3 regions of the Streptomyces sp. NPDC088254 genome follow, and region 3 is predicted to be linked to each of the others. Evidence: riboswitches for the same ligand, from Rfam matches in the RefSeq annotation. Region 3 holds a riboswitch; each other region holds the start of a gene.

Region 1 (3,249 bases), on a different contig from region 3:
TCTAACGTCACGTACATACTGTACGTTCTGTACAGAACAGAAGGAGGGGCACCCATGACCCGACCGCTCGCCCGCCACGTCCTGCCCGAGTTCACCGAACGCACCGGCACCGGGTACATGACCCTGGACCCCTACTCGAAGCTCCTGGAGGGGCGGATCGTCCTGCTGGGGACGCCGGTCGACGACACCGCGGCGAACGACGTGATGGCCCAGCTCATGTACCTGGAGCACCGGGACCCGGATCGCGACGTCTCGCTGTACCTCAATTCCACCGGCGGTTCGTTCAGCGCGATGACGGCCCTCTACGACACGCTCCGGTACGTCGGCTGCGACGTGGCGACCACCTGCCTCGGCCGGGTCGGCGCCCACGCGGCCGTGCTGCTGGCGGCGGGCGCGCCCGGCAAGCGGTACCTGCTGCCGGGGGCCAGGGTGGTGCTCGGCCAGCCGGCGCTGCCGGAGCCGGTGCGGGGGCAGCCCAGCGACCTGGCGATCCAGGCCGAGGAACTGATCCGCACCCGCACCCTGATGGAGGAGCTGCTCGCACGGCACACCGGGCGCAGCCCGCGGCAGGTGGCCGCGGACCTCGAACGGGACCAGATCCTCGACGCGCGGGAGGCCGTGGCGTACGGACTGGCGGACGGGATCGTGCCGGACCGCCGGACCGGCCCGGGCGCGAGGTGAGCCGCCGATGCTGCCCGAACTGCCGCCGCTGCCCGCGCTGACCCGCGCAGAGGCCGAGCTGATCGACGGTTACCTGGCGGCGGTCGACCTGCTCGGCCGCATCAACCCCGCCCGCCACGGGGACACCTACCGTGGGCTGCGCGCGGCCCAGGCGCTCGTGGGCCGGGCGGTGGCGCTGCGGGACGCCCTGACGCTGATGCACCAGCGGGGCGAGCACGAACTGCACGCGCCGACGCTCGCGCGGGCGCTGCGCGTGCTGGACGGGGAGCGCAGGGCGGCGCGCGTCGCGATGCCGCCGCTCTCGGACGGCTGACGGGGTGCCCGCCGGACCCGGACGGGTGGCCCGGCGCGCCCCTCGTCCGGCCCGGAGCCGAAACGGACCAAATGGCGTACGGCTGTTCGGAGGAGTTGTCGCTGCTCCTTATGGACCCTTGCGGTTGCGCGCCGGGACCGCCGAGCGGGAGACGCGAGGGATTCCGGTGCTGGTCGGAGGCTCACAGCGGCCGGACATCTGATCGATCATCAGCTTGTTCACCCGAACAGGTGAGTGGTGAGTAACCCCACAAATACCCGGTTCCGTTGGGATTTTCGGACATCGATAGGCCAAGATCCCTGACTGACGACAAGACCCCGCCACAAGCGGCGGGGCGATCCGCGCGGACGCCGAGTCCTGCCGCCGTTCGGATGACAGGTCGACAGAAGTGCATCGGCAGGAGTGGAGGACCCAAGCACGACGGGTCGCCGGCACGGTCGTCTCCGCACTGGAGGCGCCGGGTCGAGCAGCCCTTGGGGTGAAGCCGCGCGAGCGGCCGGGCAACTTTGTCAGCCCGAATCCGACAGGTCATCCTTCACAGGCGGCTGACGAAGGGTTGCGCATGACTGCGCTCAATCGTGTCCCGTCGCTCATGGCCCGGGCCGGTACGGCCTCGGCGTTCGCCATCGCCGCCGTCGGCGGCTCGATCATGGTTCCGGGCATCGCCGCCGACGCCGCGGCCGCCACGCCGGCGTCGAAGGCACTCCAGGTCGCGGCCTCGAAGAAGGGATCCCCGTACAAGTACGGTGCCACCGGCCCGAACAGGTTCGACTGCTCCGGGCTGACGATGTACTCGTACAAGAAGGCGGGCAAGACGCTGCCCCGTACGGCGGCCCAGCAGTACAACAAGACGCGCCACATCGGGGCGTCCGGCCGCAAGGCCGGAGACCTGGTGTTCTTCCACTCGGGGTCGAACGTCTACCACGTCGGGATCTATGCCGGGAACGGCAAGATCTGGCACTCGCCGAAGACGGGCGACGTGGTGCGGCTCCAGAAGATCTGGACCAAGAGCGTCTGGTACGGCCGGGTCAAGTAGTCCCGCTCTTCGGCCCCCCGCCGGCCGCCAGGGCCTGTCCGGCGCGTCATGCCGCGGGCGCGGGGCTCGGCGGAACCGGTTCCGCCGGGAGGGCCCACGGAAGCTCGATCGACACCGTCTTGCCGCCCTCCCGGGTGGGGCGGACGCGGAGTCTGCCGCCGTGCTCGGCGGTGAGACAGCGGATGATCACCATGCCCCGGCCGTTGTCCTGCTGGACAGCGGCCGGCAGGCGTCTGGGGAAGCGGGGGTGGCTGTCGGTGACGCCGATGCGCAGGCGCTCGTCCCGGTCGAGCACGAGGTCCACCGTGAACGTGGGCGACAGCCCGAAGGTGTGCTGAACGGCGTTGGTGGCCAGTTCGGAGACGATGAGGCGGATGGTGTCGGACACGTCCGCGTCCGCCGGCAGTCCCCACTCCCCGAGGGTGTCGAGTGCGAAGGCGCGGGCCGTGGACACCGAAGCGGGGTCGCTCGGCAGAGTGAGGGAGGCTTCCAGATGGTCTGCCATGGCGACGTCGTCCCTTTCCCACGGGACCGGAGTCCGACACGGTGCGGATGGTTCGAGTACGGTCCCGGACTGGTGCTTCGTCGCCAGAGTGCCATCACCGCCTCACGCCCGGGCGGCGATCCACCAAGAAGTGCATATATCTGTCGCCCGATGCGGTGAACTCTGCTACGGCAGAGCGTATTTGCACGGCCCCCAGGAGTGAGGAGCGCTCCATGCAGCACGGTCCCGCGGTGCGCCGCCGGAAACTGGGCGCGGAACTGCGGGCGTTGCGCACCGGGGCCGGCCTCACGAGCGATGAGGCCGCGCGGCTCGTGGGCTGGCACCAGTCGAAGGTGAGCCGGATCGAGACCGGCTCCAGCGGTGCGAAACCGGCCGATGTGCGCTCACTCCTCGACGCCTACGGCGTGGGCGACCCCCAACTGCGCGAGGTCATGCTCGCGTTGGCCGGCCTGGACGACGGCGCCGGAAGGGACCACTGGTGGCACGCCTACCGGGGTGTCCTTCCGCCCACCTACCGGGACTTCATCAGCCTGGAGTCCCAGGCCCGCGCGATGCGCACACTGGAGACGACCGTGGTCCCGGGCCTGCTCCAGACGGCGGAGTACGCCCGCGCGGTGACCCGGGCCGCCGTGGGGGGAGTTCCGGAGGAGCGGCTGGACACGCTGGTGGAGGTGCGGCTGACCCGGCAGGAGGTGCTGCGGGCCCGTCCGCCGC
Region 2 (3,249 bases), on a different contig from region 3:
GCGGCACCGAGTCCTCCGGGTTGGCGAGGACCCGCAGGTAGGCCAGGACGTCCCGGACCTCCTTGCGCTCGTAGAAGCGGACGCCGCCGACGACCTTGTAGGGCAGGCCGACGCGGATGAAGACCTCTTCGAAGACACGGGACTGCGCGTTGGTGCGGTAGAAGACGGCGACGTCCTTGGCCTTCGCGTCGCCCGCGTCGGTGAGGCGGTCTATCTCGTCGGCGACGAACTGCGCCTCGTCGTGCTCGGTGTCGGCGACGTAGCCGGTGATGCGCGCGCCCTCACCCGCGTTGGTCCACAGGTTCTTGGGGCGGCGGGACTCGTTGCGCTCGATGACCGCGTTGGCGGCGGACAGGATCGTCTGGGTGGAGCGGTAGTTCTGCTCCAGCAGGATCGTCGTCGCGTCCGGGTAGTCCTCCTCGAACTGGAGGATGTTGCGGATGGTCGCCCCGCGGAAGGCGTAGATCGACTGGTCGGCGTCGCCCACGACGCACAGCTCGGCCGGCGGCACGTCGTACGTGCTCGGCGGCACGTCGACGGGGTGCTCGGGGGTGCCGACCAGCTCGCGGACCAGGGCGTACTGGGCGTGGTTGGTGTCCTGGTACTCGTCGACCAGGACGTGCCGGAAGCGGCGGCGGTAGTGCTCGGCGACGTCGGGGAACGCGCGGAGCAGGTTGACCGTCGTCATGATCAGGTCGTCGAAGTCGAGGGCGTTCGCCTCGCGCAGCCGCGACTGGTACATCGCGTAGGCCTGGGCGAGCGTCTTCTCGAAGCCGTCGGCGGCCTGGGCGGCGAAGTCCTCCTCGTCGACCAGCTCGTTCTTCAGGTTGCTGATCTTGGCGCTGAAGGACTTGGGCGGGTAGCGCTTGGGGTCGAGGTCCAGGTCGCGGCAGACCAGGGCCATCAGACGCTTGGAGTCGGCGGCGTCGTAGATCGAGAACGACGAGGTGAAGCCGAGCTTCTTGCTCTCACGGCGCAGGATGCGCACGCACGCGCTGTGGAACGTCATCACCCACATCGCGTTCGCGCGCGGGCCGACGAGCTGCTCGACGCGCTCCTTCATCTCGCCCGCGGCCTTGTTGGTGAAGGTGATCGCGAGGATCTGCCCGGGGTGGACGTCCCGCTCGGCGAGAAGGTGGGCGATGCGGTGGGTCAGCACGCGCGTCTTGCCGGAGCCCGCCCCGGCGACGATGAGCAGCGGCGCGCCGGCGTGGACGACGGCGGCGCGCTGGTTGTCGTTGAGCCCCTCCAGGAGCGCGGCGGCGTCGATGACCGGGCGGGGGGCGCCGTCGCGGTAGTGGGCGTCCCGGTCCGGGGGCACGTCGAACTTCCCGCCGAACAGATCGTCCGGAACCGACTCCGGAGTGTGATCGTCCTCGGGCGGAGGCGGGGGCTCCTCCTCGTGGCCGCGCGGGGCCTGGAGGTCCGCCAGGAAGCTGTCGTCAAAGAGGCTGCTCATCGCTCTCCGAGTCTAGGGTGCCGCACCGACAACCCGCCGCCGTCCCGGGAACATCACCACCCGGCGGGCATGGACATGCAGGATCAATCTGCCCAGAACATGAGAAAGAACATCTATCCTCCACATCAGTCACAGAACGCCAGAGACCTGACCGAGAGTCACGGAAATGTATCGGGGCATATCACCCCTCAACCTTCACAGGGGTCACAGCAGTTGGCTACCGTGCCCGGAAGGCCGTACGCCCCCCCACCGGCGAACCCCGCCGGACCGCGCGGCCTCCGCCGAGTCCGGCGCGCGCCCTCGCGGCAGCCGGAGCCGGGGACCCACCGAGACCTTGGGGTGAATCGGCCGCCCGCCCCCCGCAAGGGCGCGGCCGTAGGGCAACCCTTCCGAAGCACCCGCCCGAACCCGACAGCTGACCCGGTAGGCGGAGCACGGAAGGAGTCGCCTCCCTTGGCGTCGCAGCACCGCAAGCCACGCTCCCCGGGCACGCGCGTAGCGGGCATACGCACCCCCGCCCTCGCCACCGCCGCCCTCGCCTCCGTGGCGCTGCTCTCGCAGACGGCTCAGGCCACGCCTTCCGCCGACGGCAAGCCGAGTCTGGAGGAGGTCGAGAAGAAGGTCGGCGACCTCTACCGGCAGGCGGAGTCGGCGACCGAGAAGTACAACGCCGCCAAGGAGAGGACGGCCCAGCAACGCACGCGCGTGGACGGCCTCCTCGACGACGTCGCCCGGCGCACCGAGAAGCTCAACGAGGCGCGCGAGGAGCTGGGTTCCTTCGCCGCCGCCCAGTACCGCACCGGCGCCTCCGCGCCCGACACCGCGACCTTCCTGCTCGCGGACACCCCGCAGGACTACTTCGACCGGACGCAGCTGATGGACCGGCTGACCAGCCGCCAGAAGGAGTCGGTCGACGCCTACGTCACCGAGCAGTCGGCGACGATGAAGAAGCGGCAGGAGGCGTCCCAGAGCCTTCAGACGCTCACCGCCTCACAGAACGACCTGAAGACCGCCAAGGCCACCGTCCAGAAGAAGCTCAGCGACGCGCGCGTGCTGCTGTCGCGGCTGACCTCGCAGGAGAGGGCGCGGCTCGCCGAGATCGAGAAGCGCAAGCAGCAGGAGGCCGCGCGCAAGGCGGCGGAGCTGGCGCGGCAGCAGGCGGCGGAGCGGGCGGCGGAACGGGAGAGGAGCGCCGGCTCCTCCGGGTCGGACGCGCCGTCCGCGCCCTCGTCGCCCTCTTCGTCATCCTCGTCCCCGGCCGCCGACGCCTCCTACGGCACCAAGGCGGCGAAGGCGCTCGCCTACGCCCGCGCGCAGATCGGCAAGCCGTACGTCTGGGGGGCCACGGGGCCCGATTCCTACGACTGTTCCGGGCTCACCAAGGCCGCCTGGAAGGCCGCCGGGGTCTCCCTCCCGCGCACCACCTACGACCAGGTCGGCGCCGGCACGACGGTCTCCGTGGCCGACGCCCGGCCCGGCGACCTGATCTTCTTCTACGACGACGTCACCCACGTGGGTCTCTACATCGGCAACGGCATGATGATCCACGCGCCCAAGCCCGGGACGTACGTGCGCGAGGAGTCGGTGTTCTACGACGGGGAGTCCGCGATCCACAGCGTGGTCCGGCCGGCCTGAGCCGGGGCACGGGGGCACCGGTCGGGTGTGCCGGGCCCCTGTCCTGCCGCGTCAGGTCCAGAGCACCGCGATGAAGACGTTGGCCACGGTCAGCGCGCCGACCAGCCCGAACAGCGGCTTCTCCACGCTCTCCTCGTCCCGCTTCACGTAGACGA
Region 3 (3,249 bases):
GCCCGGCTGCGCCCCGACAACCGCGCGGTGCTGGTGTACGAGCCCACGGAGCCCACGGAGCCCACCGAGCCCACGGAGCCCACCGAGCCCACGGAGCCCACCGAGGGCACGGAGAGCGCCGACGGCGCCGCGACCACCGCCGACGACCACGACGAGGAGGCGACCAAGTGACCGAGCTCGCCACGATGGACTTCCACCCCCAGCCGCAGGCGGGCGACGCCAAGCCGTGGGCGTTCCCGGCGCCCGAGCGCGGAAACCTCGACAACGGGCTGACCGTCCTGCACTGCCATCGCCCCGGCCAGCAGGTCGTCGCCGTCGAAGTCCTCCTCGACGCGCCCCTGGACGCCGAGCCGGCCGGCCTGGACGGCGTCGCCACGATCATGGCGCGCGCCTTCTCCGAGGGCACCGACAAGCACTCCGCCGAGGAGTTCGCCGCCGAGCTGGAGCGCTGCGGCGCCACCCTCGACGCCCACGCCGACCACCCCGGCGTCCGCGTGAGCCTGGAGGTGCCCGCCTCCCGGCTGGCCAAGGCCCTCGGCCTGGTCGCCGATGCCCTCAGGGCGCCCGCGTTCGCCGACAGCGAGGTCGAGCGCCTCGTCCGCAACCGCCTGGACGAGATCCCGCACGAGCTGGCCAACCCCTCCCGGCGTGCGGCCAAGGAGCTCTCCAAGGAGCTGTTCCCGGCCGACGCGCGCATGTCGCGCCCCCGTCAGGGCACCGCGGAGACGGTCGAGAACATCGACTCCGCGGCCGTGCGCGCCTTCTACGAGAAGCACGTCCGCCCCTCCACGGCCACCGCCGTGATCGTCGGCGACCTCACCGACGTCGACCTGGCGGCGCTCCTCGGCGACACCCTGGGCACGTGGACGGGTTCCGCCGCGCAGCCGCGCCCGGTGCCGCCGGTCACCGCCGACGACAACGGCCGGGTCGTCATCGTGGACCGCCCCGGCGCCGTCCAGACGCAGCTGCTGATCGGCCGTATCGGACCCGACCGGCACGCACGCGTGTGGCCCGCGCAGGTGCTCGGCACGTACTGCCTCGGCGGCACCCTCACCTCCCGTCTGGACCGCGTCCTGCGCGAGGAGAAGGGCTACACCTACGGCGTGCGCGCCTTCGGGCAGGTCCTGCGGTCCGCTCCGGACGGCTCGGGCGCCGCCATGCTCGCGATCAGTGGCTCGGTCGACACCCCGAACACCGGCCCCGCGCTGGACGACCTGTGGAAGGTGCTGCGCACCCTGGCCGAGGGCGGGCTGACCGACGCCGAGCGCGACGTCGCCGTGCAGAACCTCGTCGGCGTGGCGCCGCTGAAGTACGAGACCGCCGCGGCCGTCGCCGCCACGCTCGCCGACCAGGTCGAGCAGCACCTGCCGGACGACTTCCAGGCGACGCTCTATCAGCAGCTCGCCGCCACCGGCACCGTGGAGGCCACCGCGGCCGCCGTGAGCGCCTTCCCGGTGGACCGTCTGGTGACCGTGCTCGTCGGTGACGCGGCGCAGATCAAGGCGCCGGTCGAGGCTCTCGGCATCGGCGAGGTGAAGGTCGTCACGGCCGACTGACCCACCCGCACGCGCGCTTGGAGTCCCGGTGACGTATGTGTCACCGGGACTCCCTGTTGTCCGGATGATGTCCGAATTGCGGGAGTGACTGCCCGTCTGCCCTGTGGGATGCGCTACAAAAGGCGGCTTCTGTTTGGGAATTGACAGCGGCCCCGTCTAGGTTCGTCCGGGCTGTCCGTCGGGCACTGCGCCGCACCCGCGGCACCGGACAGTCATCGCCGAGTCCCCGTACGGCGCGAGCCAGGGGAGCCGGGGACCCAACTGTGAAGTCCCTGGGGTGAATCGGACGCCCGCGCGAGTCGCGAGGGGGTCCGTAGGAGACCTTCCTGCTCCGAACCCGTCAGCTAACCCGGTAGGCGAGAGGGAAGGAAAGGACCGCTCAACTTCATGGCGTTCACCTGCGCCACCGGGAAGCACCGTCGTCCCGGTCGGATGCGGCGCACCTCCGCGCGCGCGGCGAGCATCGCCGCACTGACCACCACGGGCGTCATCGCCACCGTCGCCTCCGGCTCCGCCGTCGCCGCCGAGCCCACGCCCTCCGTCGAGCAGACCGGCCTCGTCCCGGTCGTCAACGTCGGCGACTCCGTCGCCCAGCAGGTCGACGACCAGGCCGCCGCCCAGCAGCAGGCGGCCCAGGAGGCCGCCGAGGTGAAGAAGGCCGCCGTCATGGCAGCCATGAAGGTCAGGGAGGAGCGCGCGGCCAGGGCGCGTGCCGCCCGCGCCGCCGAGCGCAAGCGCCTGAACACCTTCGTCCCGCCGATCAGCGGCTCGTACGTCTCCACGAGCTACAAGTCCGGCGGCTCCCTGTGGTCCTCCGGCAGCCACACCGGCATCGACTTCCACGCCTCCAGCGGCACCACCGTGCACGCCGTCGGGCTCGGCACCGTTGTCGAGGCCGGCTGGGGCGGCGCCTACGGCAACCAGGTCGTGATCCGGATGAGCGACGGCACGTACACCCAGTACGGCCACCTGTCGTCCATCAGCGTCTCGGTGGGCGAGCAGGTCACCCCGGGCCGGCAGATCGGCCTGTCGGGCGCCACCGGCAACGTCACCGGCCCGCACCTGCACTTCGAGGCCCGCACCAGCCCGGAGTACGGCTCGGACATCGACCCCGTCGCCTATCTCCGCAAGCACGGCCTGAACGTCTGACGCCGCACGGCGCACCGAACCCACAGCCCCGGCCCCCGGGGGACGCACGCACCGACAGCGTCCTCCGGGGGCCGGGCTTTTGCCGTTTTCCCCGCTTCATCGCCTCCGCTGTCCAAAAAATATCCATGGATTCCGGCCCGCCATCGGAAATTCCCGCACATTGCAATAGAGTCACGGAACGGACGTCACTCGTCGACGTTTCGCGGGGACAAAGGCGGAGGTCGGTCATGCGTATTCCGGCGCACTCGGTGTGCACGGCCATCCGGGACGACATCGTCGCGGGTGTCTACGAGCGCGGCAGCCGCCTCACCGAGGAACTGCTCGCCCGCCGCTACGGAGTCTCGCGCGTCCCCGTCCGCGAGGCGCTGCGCACGCTGGAGGCGGAGGGCTTCGTCGTCACCCGACGGCATGCGGGCGCGTGCGTGGCGGAACCGACCGAGCAGGAGGCCGCCGACCTGCTCGAGATGCGACTGCTGCTGGAGCCGCTCGGCGCGTCCCGGGCCGCCCAGCGGCGCACCGAGGCGCATCTGAAGGTGCTGCGCGG

The links. Region 3 has a riboswitch for cyclic di-AMP ahead of ACIOC0_RS21150 (M23 family metallopeptidase). Riboswitches for the same ligand answer to the same signal wherever they lie in the genome.
Region 1: linked by a shared signal. The riboswitch ahead of ACIOC0_RS00780 (C40 family peptidase) and the one ahead of ACIOC0_RS21150 (M23 family metallopeptidase) in region 3 are both predicted to bind cyclic di-AMP.
Region 2: linked by a shared signal. The riboswitch ahead of ACIOC0_RS27690 (NlpC/P60 family protein) and the one ahead of ACIOC0_RS21150 (M23 family metallopeptidase) in region 3 are both predicted to bind cyclic di-AMP.

What each region holds. Positions count from the first base shown of each region.
Region 1 is NZ_JBIURQ010000001.1:162,226-165,474, reverse strand. It holds gene ACIOC0_RS00790 (ATP-dependent Clp protease proteolytic subunit) at 55-681, shown strand; gene ACIOC0_RS00785 (hypothetical protein) at 689-994, shown strand; cyclic di-AMP (ydaO/yuaA leader) riboswitch at 1,362-1,553, shown strand; gene ACIOC0_RS00780 (C40 family peptidase) at 1,557-2,030, shown strand; gene ACIOC0_RS00775 (ATP-binding protein) at 2,077-2,535, opposite strand; gene ACIOC0_RS00770 (helix-turn-helix domain-containing protein) at 2,748-3,249, shown strand, end outside.
Region 2 is NZ_JBIURQ010000010.1:144,382-147,630, forward strand. It holds gene pcrA (DNA helicase PcrA) at 1-1,459, opposite strand, end outside; cyclic di-AMP (ydaO/yuaA leader) riboswitch at 1,729-1,904, shown strand; gene ACIOC0_RS27690 (NlpC/P60 family protein) at 1,913-3,094, shown strand; gene ACIOC0_RS27695 (hypothetical protein) at 3,146-3,249, opposite strand, start outside.
Region 3 is NZ_JBIURQ010000007.1:108,411-111,659, forward strand. It holds gene ACIOC0_RS21140 (M16 family metallopeptidase) at 1-171, shown strand, start outside; gene ACIOC0_RS21145 (M16 family metallopeptidase) at 168-1,556, shown strand; cyclic di-AMP (ydaO/yuaA leader) riboswitch at 1,763-1,930, shown strand; gene ACIOC0_RS21150 (M23 family metallopeptidase) at 1,944-2,705, shown strand; gene ACIOC0_RS21155 (GntR family transcriptional regulator) at 2,933-3,249, shown strand, end outside.